Regions from separate parts of the Aquibaculum sediminis genome, predicted to be linked through region 4. Evidence: riboswitches for the same ligand, from Rfam matches in the RefSeq annotation. Region 4 holds a riboswitch; each other region holds the start of a gene.
What was found. A riboswitch is a leader RNA that binds a small molecule or an ion and turns the genes downstream of it on or off. The one in region 4 is predicted to bind thiamine pyrophosphate.
Positions count from the first base shown of each region.

Region 1: linked by a shared signal. The riboswitch ahead of thiO (glycine oxidase ThiO) and the one ahead of thiM (hydroxyethylthiazole kinase) in region 4 are both predicted to bind thiamine pyrophosphate.
Region 2: linked by a shared signal. The riboswitch ahead of thiC (phosphomethylpyrimidine synthase ThiC) and the one ahead of thiM (hydroxyethylthiazole kinase) in region 4 are both predicted to bind thiamine pyrophosphate.
Region 3: linked by a shared signal. The riboswitch ahead of ABZ720_RS10570 (ABC transporter ATP-binding protein) and the one ahead of thiM (hydroxyethylthiazole kinase) in region 4 are both predicted to bind thiamine pyrophosphate.

Region 1 is NZ_JBFCVK010000005.1:160,632-165,381, forward strand. Features, by position in the region: gene gluQRS (tRNA glutamyl-Q(34) synthetase GluQRS) at 1-727, shown strand, start outside; gene paaG (2-(1,2-epoxy-1,2-dihydrophenyl)acetyl-CoA isomerase PaaG) at 747-1,538, opposite strand; gene ABZ720_RS09645 (alpha/beta fold hydrolase) at 1,540-2,331, opposite strand; gene ABZ720_RS09650 (nitroreductase family protein) at 2,451-3,023, shown strand; TPP riboswitch at 3,091-3,211, shown strand; gene thiO (glycine oxidase ThiO) at 3,265-4,275, shown strand; gene thiS (sulfur carrier protein ThiS) at 4,253-4,441, shown strand; gene ABZ720_RS09665 (thiazole synthase) at 4,445-4,750, shown strand, end outside.
Region 2 is NZ_JBFCVK010000002.1:49,342-54,091, reverse strand. Features, by position in the region: gene thiC (phosphomethylpyrimidine synthase ThiC) at 1-1,481, opposite strand, end outside; TPP riboswitch at 1,573-1,692, opposite strand; partial or broken gene ABZ720_RS02930 (IS5 family transposase) at 1,853-2,616, opposite strand; gene ABZ720_RS02925 (microcompartment protein) at 2,687-3,316, opposite strand; gene ABZ720_RS02920 (BMC domain-containing protein) at 3,347-3,622, opposite strand; gene ABZ720_RS02915 (EutN/CcmL family microcompartment protein) at 3,701-3,943, opposite strand; gene ABZ720_RS02910 (hypothetical protein) at 3,940-4,395, opposite strand; gene ABZ720_RS02905 (BMC domain-containing protein) at 4,411-4,750, opposite strand, start outside.
Region 3 is NZ_JBFCVK010000006.1:9,600-14,349, reverse strand. Features, by position in the region: gene ABZ720_RS10580 (monovalent cation/H+ antiporter subunit A) at 1-312, opposite strand, end outside; gene ABZ720_RS10575 (ABC transporter permease) at 433-1,185, opposite strand; gene ABZ720_RS10570 (ABC transporter ATP-binding protein) at 1,189-1,971, opposite strand; TPP riboswitch at 1,965-2,075, opposite strand; gene ABZ720_RS10565 (tellurite resistance TerB family protein) at 2,210-2,944, shown strand; gene ABZ720_RS10560 (peptidylprolyl isomerase) at 2,969-3,454, opposite strand; gene ABZ720_RS10555 (peptidylprolyl isomerase) at 3,476-4,030, opposite strand; gene ABZ720_RS10550 (NADP-dependent isocitrate dehydrogenase) at 4,035-4,750, opposite strand, start outside.
Region 4 is NZ_JBFCVK010000007.1:30,845-35,594, forward strand. Features, by position in the region: gene ABZ720_RS12375 (solute carrier family 23 protein) at 1-1,369, shown strand, start outside; gene thiE (thiamine phosphate synthase) at 1,488-2,138, opposite strand; gene thiM (hydroxyethylthiazole kinase) at 2,135-2,953, opposite strand; TPP riboswitch at 3,011-3,114, opposite strand; gene ABZ720_RS12390 (orotate phosphoribosyltransferase) at 3,233-3,898, shown strand; gene ABZ720_RS12395 (SAM hydrolase/SAM-dependent halogenase family protein) at 4,208-4,750, shown strand, end outside.

The DNA.
Region 1 (4,750 bases), on a different contig from region 4:
GCTGCGCCTGGAAGACATCGACCGGGGCCGCTGCCGCGCAGAATTCGAGACCGCGCTCCTGGATGACCTGGCCTGGCTGGGACTGCGCTGGGAGGAACCGCCGCTGCGGCAGTCCGAGCGCTTTCCGGCCTATCGCGATGCCCTGGAGCGCCTGCGCGCGCTGGGCCTGGTCTATCCCTGCTTCTGCACCCGGCGCGCCATCGCGGAAGAAATCGCCCGGGCCGACAGCGCGCCGCACGGCCCCGACGGGCCGCTCTACCCCGGTCTCTGTCGCGGCCTCTCCGACAGCGAAAGGCAGGAGCGACTTGCCGCCGGCGAAAGCCACGCCTGGCGACTGAACGTGGAGCAGGCCCGGCAGCGCAGCGGACCCCTCACCTGGCTGGACCTTGACGAGGGCGAACAGGTGGCACGGCCCGAACTCCTGGGCGATGTGGTGCTGGCCCGCAGGGACATCCCGACCAGCTACCATCTGGCCGTGGTGGTGGACGATGCGGCGCAGGAGATCACGCTGGTGACGCGGGGTGTGGACCTGTTCCACGCCACGCATATGCACCGCCTGCTGCAGGCGCTGCTCGATCTGCCCGTGCCGCGCTGGCATCACCACCGCCTCATCACCGACGCAGACGGCAAGCGCCTGGCCAAGCGGCACGACTCCCTCTCTCTGAAGGCCCTGCGCGCAGCCGGCCGCAGCCCGACGGAGGTTCGGGCCATGGTCGGCATGGACTGAACGTCGTGCCGCCCTCGGCCTATGCGCCGGTGAAACGTGGCGCGCGCTTTTCCAGGAAGGCCGCAACGCCTTCGCGATAATCAGGGCTGCGGGCCGCTTCACGCTGCAGATCGCGCTCCAGGTCCAACTGCGCATCCATGTCGTTTGTGGCTGATTCCTGGATTGCCCGCTTGATCAGTCCCAGTGCCCGGGTCGGCTGCGTCGCGAGGTGGGCGCAGAGCTTTCGGGCTTCCGGCATCAAGTCCGCATCGTCATGCACCTGCCAGATCATGCCCCAGGCCTCGGCCTGCTGGGCGCTCACCGGCGTGCCCAACAGCGCCAGGGCCTTGGCCCGGGCTTCACCCACAAGCCGCGGCAGGCTGAAGGTGCCGCCGCTGTCGGGCACCAGCCCGATCTTGCAGAAGGCCTGGATGAAGCGCGCCGAGCGCGCCGCCAGGACGATGTCCGAAGCCAGTGCCACATTGGCACCGGCGCCGGCCGCCACACCATTGACGGCGCAGACCACCGGCTTGGGCAGGGCACGCAGGCGCCGCACGAGCGGATTATAGAGCCGCTCCAGCGTCGCCCCCAGGTCGGGCGCCTCACCCTCGGTCGGAAAACCGCGGTCCGATAGATCCTGCCCGGCGCAGAAGCCTCGCCCCGCACCGGTGAGGAGCACGGCGCGGACCGCATCATCCTGCTCGGCCCGCTCCAGCGCCTCGATCAGGGCGCCGTGCAGTTCCTCGTTGAAGGCATTGAGCTTGTCCGGTCGGTTCAAGGTGATGCTGGCATAGCCGTCGGCCACCTCGTAGATGACGGGCTGAGTGTCCACGTTAGTCGTCCTCCCCTTTGCGCGCAAAGTCGTCGATGAAAGCCGTGATCGCCGCCAGCACCTCCGCTTCGCACTCGCGATGCGGGTTGTGGCCGCAGCCGGGCAGGTCGAGGCGGCGACAGGGACCGGAAACGCCCGCTTCGATCGCATCGATCTGCGCCATGGTGCCATACTCGTCGTCCTCGCCCTGGATCAAAAGCACCGGCGCCGTGATGCGCGGCAGGCAGTCCTCGATGTTCCAGTCGCGAAACTCCGGGCTCAGCCAGATGTCGTGCCAGCCGCGGAAGGTGGCTTCCGCATCGCGGTGATAGCGCGCCATGCGCCCGGCCAGATCGCCCTCGAAGAAGGCCTTACCGGCCGCGCGGATGCCGGCAAGCGAGATCTCCTCCACGAAGACATGCGGCGCCATGGCCACAAGTCCCGCTATCGGTCGTTCGGCGAGCGCCGCATGGAGCAGGGCGATGGTCGCGCCATCGGAGTGCCCGACCAACAGCGGCCGCACGATTTCCAGCTTGTCCAGCAGCTCCGGCAGCGCCTCGAGCGCCTCCTCGTGCAGGTAGCGCGCGGTGCGCGGTTCGCGCAGCGGATCGGACCCGCCGAAGCCGTAGCGCGACCAGACCAGCAGCGAACAGCCGGTGGCCGCAGCCAGCGCCTCCGGGAAGTCGCGCCAGAGCTCTACGGCGCCCAATCCCTCGTGCAACAGCACGATAACCGGCCCGTCCGGGCGCCGGCCCGGCAGCAGTCGATACTCCAGGGCATGCCCCCGGATCGTGATGCGATCCAGTTCCGTCACACGCTCACCTCGGGATTCGTCGTCGCCCGATCCTTGACCAGACGCGCCAGGGGATCAACGATCCCGACACGACAGGCCCGCGGCTGGATTCCGGCCTGCACAACCACCAGATGGAAGTCATGGACACGCTCGAAGCTCTGCTCTCCCGCCGTTCTCCCCCTGCCCTCATGCCCGACCAGCCGCCCGAGCCGATGGTGCGCCGGGCGCTCGAGGCGGCGATCTGTGCGCCGGATCACGGCAAGCTGCGGCCCTGGCGCTTTCTGTTGCTGCGCGGAGACGAGCGCCAGCGGCTGGGCGATGCCATGGCGCAGGCTCTGGCGGCACGCGAACCGGATGCGCCCGAAAGTCTGCTCGAGAAGGAGCGCAACAAGCCGCTGCGTGCGCCCCTGATTATCACCACGGTGGCACGCCTGCAGCCCGATCACCCCAAGATCCCGGTCGAGGAGCAGCGCCAGGCGGTGGCCAGCGCCGCCTTTTCCATCATGCTGGCCATCCATGCCGAGAGCTGGGGGTGCCAGTGGAAGACCGGCGTGGCGGCGCGCGACCGCCGGGTGCTCGACGCCCTGGGCCTGGAAGCCAACGACGAGATCATCGGCTACCTCTATGTGGGCGCCCCGGCAGGCGTAGCCCCGCCGCGGCGGGCGATGGAAGTAGACGACTTCCTGCTGGAGCTGCCGCGCGAACCTGCCTGAGCCGAGGCCATTGACCTGCGCACCGGCATCGTTCAGCCTTTGTCCCGCAGGCCGCTCGCCGGCCTGACGCATAACCGAGGGGAGCCCCGACAGGGGGCTGAGAAACCGACGGGCCCAAGGGGCCAGCGCGGTGACCCTGAGAACCTGATCCGGGTCATGCCGGCGAAGGGACGGGAAGAGTACCCATCCCGAAAGTCGCCGGATCTCCTGCACATGCGGAAGGAGGTCCAGTTTGTCGAAAGTGGAAGAGGTTACGGTGCTGGGGGCCGGCGTCGCGGGCCTCACCTGTGCCGTGACGCTGGCGGAACGCGGCTGCCGCGTCGCGGTGATCGAGCGCAGCGAGGCCCTGGGCGGGCAGGCCGCTTCCTGGCTTGCGGGCGGCATGCTCGCCCCCTGGTGCGAGCGGGAGTCGGCCGAGCCGCCGGTGGTCGCGCTGGGCCGGGAAGCCCTTGACTGGTGGCCCAAGCACTACCCGCCGACGAAGCGGGCGGGCAGTCTCATCCTCGCGCCGGGCCGCGACCTGCCTGAGCTGGAGCGTTTCGCGCGGCGCACCGAAGGCTTCGAGCGCGTAGACGCCGACGGAATCGCCGCCATGGAGCCGGACCTAGCCGGCCGTTTCCGCGCCGGGCTGCTGTTCCGGAAGGAAGCGCACCTGGACCCGCGCGCGGCGCTCTCCGCCCTTGCCGAGCGCCTGCAGGTGCTCGGCGGCACGATCCGCTTCGGCCGCGACGCTGCCGAGCATCGCGCCAGCGGCAGAGTGATAGACTGCCGCGGAATGGCTGCGCGGGACCGGTTGCACGACCTGCGCGGGGTGCGCGGCGAGATGCTGCTGCTGCGCAGCGGGGAGGTTAGCCTGTCCCGTCCGGTTCGCCTGCTGCACCCGCGCTTTCCACTCTATATCGTGCCGCGCGGCGAGGGGCTCTTCTTGGTCGGCGCCACCATGATCGAGAGCGACCGGCGCGGCCGGGTCACCGCGCGCTCCCTGGTCGAGCTGCTGAACGCCGCCTATGCGCTGCATCCCGCTTTCGCCGAGGCCGAGGTGGTGGAGACCGGCTGCGAGGTGCGCCCGGCTTTTCCCGACAACCTGCCGCGCATTCGCTGGCGGGACGGCCGCCTTTGCGTCAACGGCTGCTACCGCCACGGCTTCCTGCTGGCGCCTGCGCTCGCCCGCATGGCGGCAGACGCGCTGCTGAACGGCGCCCACTACCCGGAGGTGATGGATGAGGATCATGGTGAACGGCGAAGCGCGTGAGGTCGCAGGGCCGACGCTCGCGCAGACCCTGGAGGAGCTGGGCTATGGCGAAGCCAGGGTGGCCACGGCCGTCAACGGCGACGTCGCCCCCGCGTCGCGCCGCGGAGAAGTCACACTCAGCGAGGGCGACAGGCTGGAAGTGCTGGCGCCGATGAAGGGAGGCTGAGCCATGGAAGCCTACGGCGTCCACCTGCATTCGCGCCTGCTGCTGGGGACCGCGCTCTACCCCTCGCCGGCGATCATGGCCGAGGCGGTGAAGGCATCGGGCGCGGAGGTGGTGACGGTCTCGCTGCGCCGCGAATCCGGGGCGGAGAAGGCGGGCCAGGGCTTCTGGTCGATCATCCGCGAGCTCGGCGTGCGGGTGCTTCCCAACACCGCCGGCTGCCACAGCGTCAAGGAGGCCGTCACCACGGCGCAGATGGCGCGCGAGCTTTTCAACACGCCCTGGATCAAGCTGGAGGTGATCGGCGACGAC
Region 2 (4,750 bases), on a different contig from region 4:
GCGATCTTGTAGGTGATGACGCCGGTCTTCACATCGTCCCGATCGGGTAAGCCCAGATGCTCCTTGGGCGTCACGTAACAGAGCATCGCCGTGCCGAACCAGCCGATCATCGCCGCGCCGATCCCACTGGTGATATGATCGTAACCCGGCGCGATATCGGTGGTCAGCGGCCCGAGCGTGTAGAACGGGGCTTCGCCGCAGAGTTCGAGCTGCTTGTCCATGTTCTCCTTGATCTTGTGCATCGGCACATGGCCGGGGCCTTCGATCATCACCTGACAATCCTTCTCCCAGGCGATCTGCGTGAGTTCCCCCAAGGTCTCCAGCTCGGCGAATTGCGCGGCATCGTTCGCATCCGCGATGGAGCCTGGCCGCAGCCCGTCACCGAGAGAGAAGGACACGTCATAGGCGCGCGCGATGTCGCAGATATCCTCGAAATGCTCGTAGAGGAAGCTCTCGCGGTGGTGGTGCAGGCACCATTTCGCCATGATCGAGCCGCCACGGCTGACGATGCCGGTCACCCGGTCGACAGTCAGATGGATATGGCGCAGCCGCACACCTGCGTGGATGGTAAAATAATCCACCCCCTGCTCCGCCTGTTCGATCAGCGTGTCGCGGAACACCTCCCACGACAGATCCTCGGCCACGCCGTCGACCTTTTCCAGTGCCTGGTAGATCGGCACGGTCCCGATCGGCACCGGCGCATTGCGGATGATCCATTCGCGGATGTTGTGGATGTTGCGTCCTGTGGAAAGATCCATGACCGTATCCGCGCCCCAGCGGATGGCCCAAACCATCTTTTCCACTTCCTCGGTCATCGAGGACGTCACGGCGGAATTTCCGATATTGGCGTTGATCTTGACCAGAAAATTCCGACCGATGATCATCGGCTCGATCTCGGGGTGATTGATGTTGGCGGGAATGATCGCCCAGCCGCGCGCCACCTCGTCGCGTACGAATTCTGGTGTCACAAAATCGGGGATCGATGCGCCGAAGCTTTGGCCGTCGCGCACAAGCTGTTCCCTGATCGCCATGCGGCCCAGATTCTCGCGGATGGCAACGAATTCCATCTCCGGCGTGACGATGCCCGCCCGAGCATAGGCGATCTGGCTCACGGCCTTGCCGTCCCGTGCTTTCAGCGGCGCGTGACGAACGGGGAACTCGGGTGTCAGCCGGTCGGCCGAGACAGAGCCGTTGTCTTCCGGCCGGACATGTCGTCCCGCATAGGCGTCGACGTCGCCGCGGGCCGCGATCCAGCTTTCGCGCAGGCGTGACAGGCCGCGCTCGATGGCGATCTTGGCGGCAGGATCGGTATAGGGGCCGGAAGAATCGTAGACCGTCACCGGAGGTTCATCGGCACTGGGATGCAGGGCAATCTCTCGCATCGGCACCCGGATATCAGGGTGAGTCATTCCCGGCCAGAAGACTTTGGACGAAGCGGGCAGCGGTCCAGTGGTGACATTCGGGGTTGGATTGGACGTCATGTCAGGCTCCGTAGCTTGTGCAAGCATTAGAGACCCAGCGCTGACGGGAAGGAGAAGAACGCCTCACAAAGGACCACGGCCGCATCCGACCGCCAAGGCATCCGCACCGTCCCTACGCCAGTATGAACTGGATCAGGTTCGTCGGGTTCTTGCGCTGCCTTGCGGCCTAGCAGTATCTCAGCCCCTTGTCGGGACACCCCTGGTGAGGACCAGATTCTGCGCAACGAGGTGCACAATGTCAACGCGTTGTCCAGGTTTTGGCTCGTGAGCTTCATGCATTACGATCTGGGATACATCGACCTGGAACAGATAACCCTGCAGACGATCGACAATCCTTTCGGACCAAGGGTGTCATCCATGTCTCGGGAATGAACAGCTGCAAGTTTGATGAGAGCGAGCAAGTTTTCGGCGTGCTTTTCGTAGCGCGTGGCGACGGCGCGGTAGTGCTTGATCTTGTTTATGTAGCGTTCGAGGAGGTTTCTGTATCGATAGAGGGACTGAAGGCGGGCGGGTCTTTGCGTCCAGGCATTGATTAGATGCAGGCCCAGGCGCCTTACTGGTCCATGGCCTGGTGCATGGCGTTGGAGTCGTAGGCACGGTCAGCGAGCAGGATCTGGCCCTCGCCGTGACTGCCAAGCATGTCGGCTGCGCTGGGGCCGTCGTGAGACTGGCCGGGGGTGAGCTTCAGGACCACCGGTCGGCCCTCGGCGTCGACCAGGGCGTGGATCTTGGTCGTCAGCCCGCCCCGCGAGCGCCCCACGCATCGGGCGTCAGGCTGGTCCCCGGCGGCGGATTGCGGCCGCCCTTTTTTGCGTTCGCCCCGTGCTGGTGAACGCGAACCGAGGAACTGTCGATCATCTGCAACTCGCCTTCGTAGGCGGCCGAGACTGCCTCGAAGATTCGATCCCAGACACCCAACTTCCGCCAGCGCACAAAGCGGTTGTAGCAGGTCGTCGGTGGGCCGTAGCGCTCCGGGATATCAGCCCAGGGCGAGCCCGCCCGTACGCAGCCGCCAGTAGATCCCGTTCAGCACCCGCCGGTCGTCCACTCGCGGCACGCCGCGCGGCTTGTTCGGCAGCAGTGGCTCGATGATCGACCACTCGAAGTCCGTGATCTCGTAACGGCGTTGACTCATTTCTGCTCCTCCTCGAGGAGCTTGAATCGCATTCCAGCCGAGACGCGCTACCAATTTATGAGTTTACGGCCTAGCCCTTCCTGCCCTTCACCTTCTTCAGGGTATCCGCAATCGCCTTGCGGGCCACCTTGAGCGATTCCGTCCTGCCCGACATGAATATGCGCCCCGAGGCGCCCATCATCTGAACGTCGTTGATGGTCACGTCTGGTGCGGCGCGCTCGGCCTCGTTGGCTGCCACGCAGGCGAAGAGGGCTGGCATCATCTCGTAGACCAGCAAGGAGGTTCCGGGCAGGAGCATCGATGCATCGCGGCTGCGATTGAGAATGATGGCATGCTGGTCGGAGATGTCCTCCACGATGTCGTGGAAGAGCGTAACCGGGGCCAGCTGGTCTTCCGCCTTTGCGCCGATCCCTTTCAGCACCGCCGCGCCGGCCGCAGCCAAATCGTCGCGGCTGGAAGAGTGAAGCTCCATCAAACCGAACTGCCGCTCAGTGAAGAGAATGCCCGGCTCCATGTCCGGCGCGGCCTTCAGGGCCAGATCGCAGATCCGGTGAATGGACAGCGCCGGCGCCACCTCAATGATGAGGCTATTCTCGCCTTCGAAAGGCGGATAGCCTCGCGCCCGCGTGGGCGTGCTGAGGTAAGCCGCGAACTGCGGCTGAAGATCATAGATCGGCAGATAAACGCGCAGTTCCGTCATGCGGCTCTCCTCTGCAGCGACACGGGTTCCTTACTTCGCCGCTTCGAAGAACTTCCCGATGTCGGGATGCGGACGCGGGATCACGTGGACCGATACCAGTTCGCCAATCGCATTGGCCGTCTCCGCTCCGGCTTCCGTCGCCGCCTTGACGGCACCGACATCGCCGCGGATGACCACAGAGACCAGTCCGTCGCCCACTTCCTCACGGGAGACGATGGTCACGTTCGCCGCCTTCACCATCGCGTCGGCCGCCGCAAGCGCGGCCACATAGCCTTTGGTCTCGATCATACCGATTGCATTCGACATAGCTCTTCCTCCGCTTCACGCTATGGCCCGCAGGCCGCTGCTCAACACATGCCGGTGCCGCTGCCCCGGCCTACGACGTTACTCCTGCTCATCGATCGACCCGATAATCAGCGCATCGACCGGCGCCTTCACCTTCGTGAAATAGGCCGCGGCCACGGAACCGGTGGTGATCAACACGCTTTCACCGACACCGCAGCCGAGGACATCGAGGGCGATGAGCGTGGAGCCGTTGTCCAAAGTGACCTCGAGCAAGGCGCCGTTCGGCACCGTCTCGATACGCTTGGTGGACCAGACCTGGCCGGTTACGCGCCCGCGAATCATTTCGGCTTCCTTTCGATCTGAACGCCCTTGCGCCGCAACTCGTCCAGCGCCAGGGGCGTGAAGCGCACGCGCTTACCCACACGAACCTGTGCCCCCTGGGGCACCCCGGCCACCTGGCGCTCGCTGATCAATCCGCGCTCGAACGAGACCACCTCCTGCCTTGCCCCAGCGCCGTCGAACGAAGGGCTTGCAGGCGCGGCCGGTGCCTGTCCGCGCTGCAGGCGGAAACGCCAGCGCCCGGCCTTGATCTCCTGCACCGAACGGCCATCCTGCGCCAACTCGAGGACGCGCAGGACGAAGCGGTTCAGATCCTGATCGCTGTTCAGGCTCACCGCCTCTTCGCGCACCTGCGGTTTGGGCGCCGTGTCTGCAAAGGCCCCGACCTCGGCCTTCAGGCCCTGCAGCTCCTCGGCCAGGATCTGACGGATCAGGCTGCGTAGGTCATCACTCACGTCGCTGTCCCCATCCTAGCGTGCGCCCAAGGAACGAAGCGCCGATTCGGCTGCTTCCTTGGCATTGCGGATCTCGGCCTCATCGCCGGACAGGTAGAGCCGACCGTTGGCCCCGATCATGCGATAGTCGACGATCTTGATGTTCGCCGCCTTCTCGGCCTCGTTGGAGGCGATAATGGCGTAGGAGGCCGGCTGGCACTCCAGAAGATACAGCGACTCGCCGCCAAGAATCATCGACCCCAGCTTGTTACGATTGATCAGGAAGGCGTGCTGATGATCGATGCGGGTGACGATCTTCGAGGCGAGAATCTGCGGTTTGGTAGCATCCTCCGCCTGGGCGCCCAAGGCTTCGAGC
Region 3 (4,750 bases), on a different contig from region 4:
GTCCTGCTTGCTCAGGTAGAAGCGCGCGTAAACGATGATCAGCAGGCCGATGCCAAGGATCAGAAGCGCGAAAAAGAACCCGAGGCCGTCCAGGAAGAAATTGGCATTGAGACCCAGCCCCGGCAGCCATTCGAATCGCGCCTGGATCACCTCGCCCCCAAAAACCGCCGGAGCGTAGCTCAACAGCAGGATGAGGGATGTAAGCGTTACGGAACCTGCGGTCAGCGCGCAGGCGTTCCGGCCGGCGCGGATCATGAGCGCGGGCAGAATGGCCCCGATAAACGGTAGCAGGGCGATCAGGACGAGACTCATGGCTCTCCCTAGCGTTGGCCTGACGGTTCCGGAACCCCCCGGAAGGCTGGCGCAAGATTAGGGACCGGGCCTTCGGGGTCAAGAAAACCCGGATATGCTCGTGTCGGTTTTTTGTTAGAGTCAGGGGCGCGGGTGTGTCTCGGGCAGCCAGGGCAGGAGTCGCCGGCCGAGCAGGTCGACCGAGTAGTAAAGCAGCAGTGCCATGGCGGTGAGGACCAGCAAGGCCGCGAACATCAGGTCGGTTTGCATGCGCGCGTTGGCGTTGAGCATCAGGTGGCCCAGGCCGGCGCTGGAGCCCACCCACTCACCCACCACGGCTCCGATGGGGGCGACGGCGGTGGCGACACGCAGGCCCGAGGTGAAGGCGGGCAGGGCGGCGGGAATCGCGATGTGGCGCAGGACGGCATAACGGGTGCCCCCCATGGTCTGGGCCAGCGCCAGCCAGCCCGGATCGGTGCGCCTCAGCCCGTCATAGAAGGCGGCCGTGACAGGAAAGAAGATGATCAATGTCGCCATGGCAACCTTGCTGGCCATGCCGTAGCCCAGCCAGAGCACCAGCAGTGGCGCCAGGGCGAAGACCGGGATCGCCTGGCTGGCCACCAGCAGCGGCAAAAGCCAGCGACGCAGGACCGCGGCGGAGGCCAGCAGCAGGGCGGCTATGCTTCCAAGCAGCACGCCCAGCAAGAGACCCAGAAGGATCTCCGCGGCGGTGACGCCGGCATGCCCCAGCAACAGGGACCAGCGCTGTAAAAGCGTCGCGCCAACGGCCTGCGGGCTGGGCAGGATGAAGGGCGGGACGGCCGTGACCCAAACCACCAACTGCCAGAGCAGCAGCAGCCCGATGGTCACCGTCGCGGCGCGCAGCAATCCCATGGCCTATGCCCCTTCTTGCTCGCGCAAGCGGGCACTTCCACCGTGGCGTAGGGCGGCGAGCAGGCGCGCCTGCAGCGCGAGCAGCCCGGGATCGTCCGGCGCACGTGGCGGCGCGCCAGATGGGGCGAAGGCTTCACTGATCCGCGCCGGGCGGCCTGTGAGGACCAGCAGATGATGGCCCAGGCGCAGGGCCTCCAGCGGATCGTGGGTCACCAGCAGTACGGTGCGCCCGGCCAACAGATCACCGGCGAGATCCTGCAATTCCAGGCGGGTTACTGCGTCGAGCGCAGAGAAGGGTTCGTCCATGAGGATGATGGGCCGATCCTCGTAGAGGGTGCGGGCCAAAGCAACACGCTGGCGCATGCCGCCTGACAGCGCGGCCGGCCGGGCTTGGGCGCGATCGGCGAGCCCCACCTGTTCCAGAAGTTGCATGCATCGCGTTCGGCTCGGCCGCTGCCGGCGCAGGCGGTCGCCGAGCGTGACGTTATCCTGGACGCTCAGCCAGGGGAGGAGCAGGTCCTGCTGCGCCATCCAGGCTATCCGGCCCTGCAGGGCGGCGCCGTCGCTGGCCTCAATCTTGCCTTCGGCTGCGGCGTTTAGCCCCGCAAGCAGGGCAAGGAGGCTGGATTTCCCCACGCCGGAGGGGCCGAGGAGGCAACTCGTCTGGCCGGCCGGCAACTCGATGGAGAGGTCGTCGAAGAGCGCTGCCCCCTCGAAATGCAGGCGGGCACCGCTCAGCCTGATGCCGGGAGCGGCACCTGGCGTATCGAATCGTGCGCAAAACAAGGTCGGCAACGCTCCCTTCGCGGGCATTATCCCGGCAGGTTCAGGGGGTCGCGACCTGTCGTCGCCTCTCAGCCGCGCGTAAAGCGGCTCCCCCGGTGCATCGGCGGAGACTATGCCGCGCTGTTCGAGTGGGTTCCAGGGCAAAGGCACCTGAAGCAAGAGATTGATGCCGGGGACTTGGAATGGGCTGGCGGCGTAACGATCTCTCGCGAGCAAAAGCGCGAACAAGGAGCCAGCCATGATCAACGCCAAGTCCCTCCTCGACCAGTTCATGGGATCGGGGGGTACGAGCGGCCTGGGCGAGAAGGCGAAAAGCGCCATGGGCGGTGGCGGTATGTCCGGGGGCGGCATGTCCGGTGGTGGCATGTCTGGCGCCCTTGGCGGCGCCGCGGCCGGTGGTCTCCTGGCCTTGCTGGTCAGTTCGAAGGGCGCGCGCAAGCTTGGCGGCAAGGCCCTGACCTATGGCGGGGCTGCCGCGGTTGGCGCGCTGGCCTTTCGGGCCTGGCAGAACTACCGCGACGGCAAGCAACCCGGTGCCGCCGAGACTCCGACCGAGCCGCTGCCACCGCCAAAGGACAGCGCATTCGATGCGGAGAATACGGCTGCCGCCGATGGGCTGCCCTTCGCGTTGACCTTGGTGCGCACCATGATCGCAGCAGCCAAGGCGGACGGGCACGTGGATGCCGCGGAGCAGAAGAAGCTCTTCGACCATGTCGACGACCAGGGCTTCGACAACGAGACCAAGGCCTGGATGTTCGATGAACTGCGCAAGGATCAGGATGTGGCCGAGCTGGCGCGGGCGGCGAAGGGCCCGGAGCAGGCGGCAGAGATCTACCTCGCTGCACGCATGACCATCGATCCCGACGATCCGCAGGAGCAGCACTTCCTGCGCGAACTCTCCGTCAGGCTCGATCTGCCGAGAGAGCTGGTGCAGCACCTGGATGCAGAGGTGGAGGCTCAGGCGCGCGCCTGAGCCTCTATCAGCCTCTGAGTGCGATCAGGCAGCGTCTGCCTGGACCTTGATCGAAACGATCTTGTCGGGCTTGGGCACGCTGCCGGAGGGATCGCTTGCCGGTGCCTTGCTCAGGGCGTCGATCGCCTCCATGCCTTCGACCACCTCGCCCCAGACCGTGTACTGGCCGTTGAGCCAAGAGGCATCGCCGAAGCAGATGAACCACTGGCTGTCGGCGCTGTTGGGGTCCTGGGTCCGTGCCGCACCAATGGTGCCGCGCTTGAACGGGGTGTTGGAGAACTCGGCCTTCAGCTTCTGGCCGCTGCCGCCCGTGCCGGTGCCTTGGGGGCAGCCGGTCTGGGCCATGAAGCCGTCGATGACCCGGTGGAAGGCCAGGCCGTCATAGAAGCCGTCGCGCACCAGTTCCTTGACCCGGGCCACGTGGTTGGGCGCAAGATCCGGGCGCAGGGCGATGACGACGCGCCCGGAGGGCAGCTCCATCACCAGTGTGTCTTCGGGCGCAGTCGCCATGTCGCCTAACTCCCTTACAAATCAATCGATGTCGGCAAGAACGCGCATGCGCTCGATGCGGTCGGGGTCGTCGACCATGCCGTTGTTGGCCTGGTCACCCTTCTTGATCGCGTCAACAGCCTCCATGCCGGAGACCACCTGACCCCAGGCGGTGTACTGACCGTTCAGGTTGGGGGCGCTGGCCAGCATGATGAAGAACTGACTGTTGGCGCTGTCGGGGTCCTGTGCACGGGCCATGCCGAGGATGCCGCGCTGGAAGTGGCGGCGGGAGAACTCGGCCTCCAGGTCGGGCAGGTCCGAGCCGCCCATGCCGGTGCCCGTGGGGTCACCGGTCTGGGCCATGAAGCCGTCGATCACGCGGTGGAAGACAATCCCGTCGTAGAAGCCGTCGCGCGTCAGGCTGCGGATGCGCTCCACGTGTTGCGGGGCGAGCTCCGGCAGCATCTCGATTTCCACGGTGCCGTGGGCGAGTTCCATGACGAGCACGTTCTCGGGGTCGGGCTCCGCCTCAGCCCGGGGCGCGCCCGAGCCGAGGAGGAAGATTGCCGCGGCAGCGGCGGTGAGCAGACGGCGCATGACCTCAGCTCATCGCCTTCTGCAGGTTCTCGTCCAGCTTGTCGAGGAACTGGTTGGTGGTCAGCCAGGTCTGGTCCGGGCTGATCAGCAGCGCCAGGTCCTTGGTCATGTGACCGCTCTCGACCGTATCGATGCAGACCTTCTCCAGGGTCTGGGCGAAGCGCACCACCTCCGGCGTGTTGTCGAAGGTGCCGCGGTAGAAGAGGCCGCGGGTCCAGGCGAAGATCGAGGCGATCGGGTTGGTCGAGGTCTCCTTGCCCTGCTGGTGCAGGCGGTAGTGGCGGGTCACGGTGCCGTGGGCCGCCTCGGCCTCGATGGTCTTGCCGTCCGGGGTCATGAGCACGGAGGTCATGAGACCGAGCGAGCCGAAGCCCTGGGCGACGATGTCGGACTGTACGTCGCCGTCGTAGTTCTTGCAGGCCCAGACGAAGCCGCCGGACCACTTCAGTGCGGCGGCGACCATGTCATCGATCAGGCGATGCTCGTAGGTCAGCCCCTTGGCGTCGAACTCCTTCTTGAATTCGGCGTCGAACACCTCCTGGAACAGGTCCTTGAAGCGCCCGTCATAGGCCTTGAGGATCGTGTTCTTGGTCGACATGTAGACCGGATAGCCGCGCTGCAGGCCGTAGTTGAAGCAGGCGCGCGCGAAGCCCCGGATCGATTCGTCGTGGTTGTACATGCCCATGGCCACGCCGGAATCGGGGAAGTCGTGGACTTCGT
Region 4 (4,750 bases):
CTGTGAGGTTCTCTTCTCCTTCTTCCTCAGACGGCTGCGCCCCTATCTGCCGGTGGAGATTGCCGGCCTGGCCGTGGTCATGATCGGCTTCATCCTGGGGCTGATCGGGTTCCGGCTGCTTTTTGGGCTCGATACCCTCGGCGTCTATCGAGGTTCCGGGCCGGATGGTCTGTCATTGGGGCTGGGATTCCTCGCCCTGGCCATCATCATCGGGCTGAACGTTTGGGCCAGAGGCGCCTTCAAGGTCTTCTCCGTGCTGATCGGCGTCGCGCTCATCTATCCTCTCGCATGGATGCTCGACCGCACCGACCTGAACAACGAACTGCTGGAAGGGCACAACACGCTTTTCGCGCTGCCCAACTTTCCCCTGCTGGTTCCGACCTTCGATATTGCTTTGGCCGTGCCCTTCATGGTGGGGGCCCTGGCCTGCGCGCTGCGTGCCATCGGCGACATCACGACCTGCCAGCGGATCACCGATCCCAAGTGGGTGCGCCCTGACATGAGAAGCCTGGAGAAGGGGGTGCGTGCCGACGGCATAGCAACGCTGCTCGCAGGTGCAGTCGGCACAGTGGGCCTCAACACCTTCTCCGGTTCCGTCGGCCTGGCGCAGGCCACGGGCATGATGCAGCGCCGGATCGGCTATGCCATCGGCGGGCTTTTCATCCTGCTTTCGCTTTTTCCGCATGTGGTGGTTCTGACCATCGGCATGCCGGATTCACTTACCGGCGCCATTCTCATCTTTTCGTCCGCCTTCATCCTGGCAAACGGGTTGAGCATCATCGTATCGCGCATGCTCGACGAGCGACGGATCATTGCCGTTGGCGTCGCGCTGATCCTTGGCGTCAGCCACGATATCTTTCCGCAGTTCTACGAGACCCTGCCCCACTGGCTTATGACGATCACTGGCTCGTCGCTGGTGGTCGCGGTGGTCACTGCACTGCTTCTCAACGGGCTGTTCCGCATCGGCATCAGCCGCAAGGCAGGGGCACAGTTCCCGATCAATGCCGACCTCATCAACGAGATGGTTGCATTCTGCCGTCTGCATGGCGCCCAGTGGGGCGCACGGCGCGACGTTATCGATCGCGTGATCAATGCCATGACCGAGGCCGGGGAAATGGCGGTTTCTCAAGGCCATGCCCATGGCTCGGTGGACATCGAACTGCACTACGATGAGTACCGCATCCTTGCACGAATGGTCTTCAAGCCCGACGACGCCAAGGATGGAGGCGGGGCCGGGGCAGATGAAATCGACGATTTCGCGCCGGAGGCCTCGGACCTGGAACTTCGCCTCATGCGCCACTTCGCCGACAAGGTCAGCATCGAGGAGCAAAGGGAACGACGGGTGCTACGGCTGGTCTTTCAGACCTGACGCCATAGACCGAATCGCGTCCAATCTGAGCCACAAGGCATCAGATTAGACGCGTCAATCCGGTCTACACTGAAGAATTAATCCGGATCGCGTTCAATCTGAACCGCAAGGTTTCAGATTAAGCGCGGCCTGCTCTGGCCTCCGCCACGGCATCGCGCAATCGTCGGGCCGCTTGCGCCGGATCTTCCGCTCCGCCGATGGCCGAGACCACGGCCACTCCGTTGGCGCCGGCTTCGACCACCGCTGCGGCGCTGTCTGCCGAGATTCCGCCGATGCCCACCAGTGGCTTGTCGGTCAGACGTCGCATCGATGCCACGCCTTCCAGACCGATCGCGGCCCCGGCATCGTCCTTGCTGGAAGTCGCAAACACCGGCCCGACGCCGATATAGTCGACCGCGTCGAGCGGCACCCTGGCCAATTCCTCGGCATTGCCGGCGGAGACGCCCAGGATCCGATCCTCCCCCAGGCGCGCCCGCGCTGCGGCGGCCTCGTCATCGTCCTGTCCCAGGTGCAGGCCATCCGCACCGAGCGCCAAGGCGACATCCAGACGATCGTTGACGATCAGAGGCACCCGCGCGGCCCGGCACAGCGGCATCAAGGCCTCTCCCAGTGCCAGCATATCGTGGTCGCTGGCCTCCTTGTCCCTGAGCTGGACCAGGGTGGCGCCCCCGGCCAGCGCACGCGCCACCACGTCACTCATGCGCCGGCCGGCACAATCGCCGGGGCCAATAACGAGATAAACCGAAAGATCGAAGGTCGGGCGAGTCATGGCAGCCTGGCTTCCTGGTCCAATTGCTCGGTTTCAAGGCTGTAGAGGGCGTCCAGCAGGGCCACGCGAAAGGATCCCGGCCCGCGCGCCACCGCCGCCGCTCGCTCACCGGCCACGCCCATGATGACGAGCGCATCGCGCGCCGCACGCATCGGGTCCTTGCACACCGCAGCCGCAGCCCCGGTCAGTGCGGTGAGTGCGCAACCGGCCGCGGTGACGCGGGTCAACAGCACATGTCCGTTCGCGATCCGCAGGACGGCCTCTCCATCCGTTACCAGATCCACCTCGCCCGTCACCGCGACCACCGCGCCGGTGTTCAGGGACAGGCGACGTGCCTGATCCAGAACGGCATCGGCGGCCAGGGTCGAGTCGACACCCTTTCCGCCAGAGTCCTGCGCGCTCGCGCCGGAGAGTGCCGCGATTTCCGAAGCGTTGCCGCGGATGATTGTCGGCCGCATCTTCGCCAGGCGCGAAGCATTCGCCAACCGGAACTTGGTGGCGCCGCAGCCCACCGGGTCGAGCACCCAGGGTGTGCCCGTCGCCACCGCCTGTGCCGCTGCGGCCACGGCGGCCTCGAGCCAGTCACTGGTGAAAGTGCCTGTGTTGATGGTCAAGGCGGACGCCAGGGTAACGAACTCTTCCACTTCCTCACCCGCATGGGCCATGGCCGGCGAGGCTCCCACCGACAGAAGCAGATTGGCTGCCAGGTCCATGGCCACGAAGTTGGTGATGTTCTGCACCAGAGGACCCGTGTCCCGAATGGCCGCAAGCGTAGCGCCCGGTCCCTGGTCTGCTGCGAATGACTGTTTCGACATGAGAAACTTTCCTCCCGTTGCTAATTACGGGAGACGTCGCGGCGCGAGGCACAAGCCCCTCGTCAGTCGGCGGCTCCCTGCGCTGGCATGACCCAGATCAGGTTCCATGGGTGTCATCTCAGCCCCGCCCTATCCCCGGCGGGACACCCCAGGCCAGTCGGCACTGTGGCTTTCACCGCGCTCCATGTCAAAGAACCCGAAGCAGTTCGGTCTCAGAAGACATTGCCTCGCAGGGCCAGCCCGCCTATTCACGAAAACCTTCCAGCCGGAGTGACTGCCATGATCCTGTCCGACCAAGAGACGGCGCGGCTGACAGCCGAAACCCTGCTCGATATCGAGGCAGTGCTGTTCCGCCCGCAAGAGCCATTTACCTTTACCTCCGGCCGCAAGAGCCCCGTCTATGTGGACTGTCGGCGGATCATTTCCTTCCCACGGGCGCGTGGGCTGATGATGGATCTGGGGTGCGGGCTGCTGGCACGCAAAGCCGGGGTTGAAGCCTTCGATGCCGTCGCCGGAGGCGAAACCGCCGGCATTCCCTTTGCCGCCTGGGTTGCCGAACGGCTGGGCCTGCCCATGGTCTACGTCCGCAAGAAGCCCAAGGGTTTTGGGCGCAACGCCCGGATCGAGGGGACCTTTCCTGAGGGCGCCCGGATCCTGCTGGTCGAAGATCTCGCCACGGACGGCGGCAGCAAACTCAGTTTTGTAGAGGCGCTGCGCGAAGCCGGTGCCGAGGTGGCGCACAGCTTCGTCATCTTCCATTACGGCATCTTTCCCCAGGGCATTGCGCAGTTGGAAGCGGCCGGCGTGAAGCTGCACGCGCTCTGCACCTGGTGGGATGCGCTCGCCGCCGCCGAGGCGAAGGGCTATCTTGATGAAGCAGGCATCGCCGAAGTGAGACGGTTTCTGCACGATCCGGACGGCTGGGCAGCAGCGCAAACGGACTGACGCACAGGGTACGCACTGGGCGCGGAATGACGGCAAAAGCCCTCTTGCGCAGTACAGCACTCCCAACGATACTGCGAATCATTCGCATCATCGTTGGGAGGCACGAATGCCCGCATGGCAGACACTGAACCTACAGCTTGTCGCGCGCCTGCTGCTCGCGGCTTCGCAGGAATGGCGCCAGCCACCACGGCCGTGTCGTGCTTCCACATCGGACACGCCCGGTCCTGCTGTGAGCCAAAAATCAGCTCGTCGATCACGGTAGGACGTAATTGCAATGGTAGCTGCGTCAGGCGGAGAAAGTGAAACGTGATGATCCTGCTCTACACCGATTTCGGCTGGGCCGGGCCCTATGTCGGGCAGATGCATGCAGTGCTGGCGGCGCAGTGCGCCGATCATACGATCGTGGATCTGCAGCACGACGCACCGACCTTTGCACCGCGGGCTGCCGGCCATCTCCTGGCGGCCGTTGCCGAGCCCCTGCCGCCGGGTTGCATCGTGATCGCTGTCGTCGACCCGGGCGTCGGATCGCCGCGCCGAGCAATCCTGCTCGAGGCCGGCGGCCGAACCTACCTGGGCCCGAACAATGGCCTGCTCACCCCGCTGGCGCTGCGCGATCCCGCGGCACGGGCAGCGGTCATCGAGTGGCGCCCACATGTCCTCTCCGCCAGCTTTCACGGCCGGGATCTCTTCGCACCGGCCGCCGCAAAGCTCGCCAACGGCGAGCCCTTGCCGAGCGAACCACTGCCGCTCCGGGACCTCGTGGGCGCCGATGAGCCCTCTATCCTGGAAGAGGTGATCTACATCGACGGCTACGGCAACTGCTGGACCGGGCTGGCGGTGAAGGAACTCGCG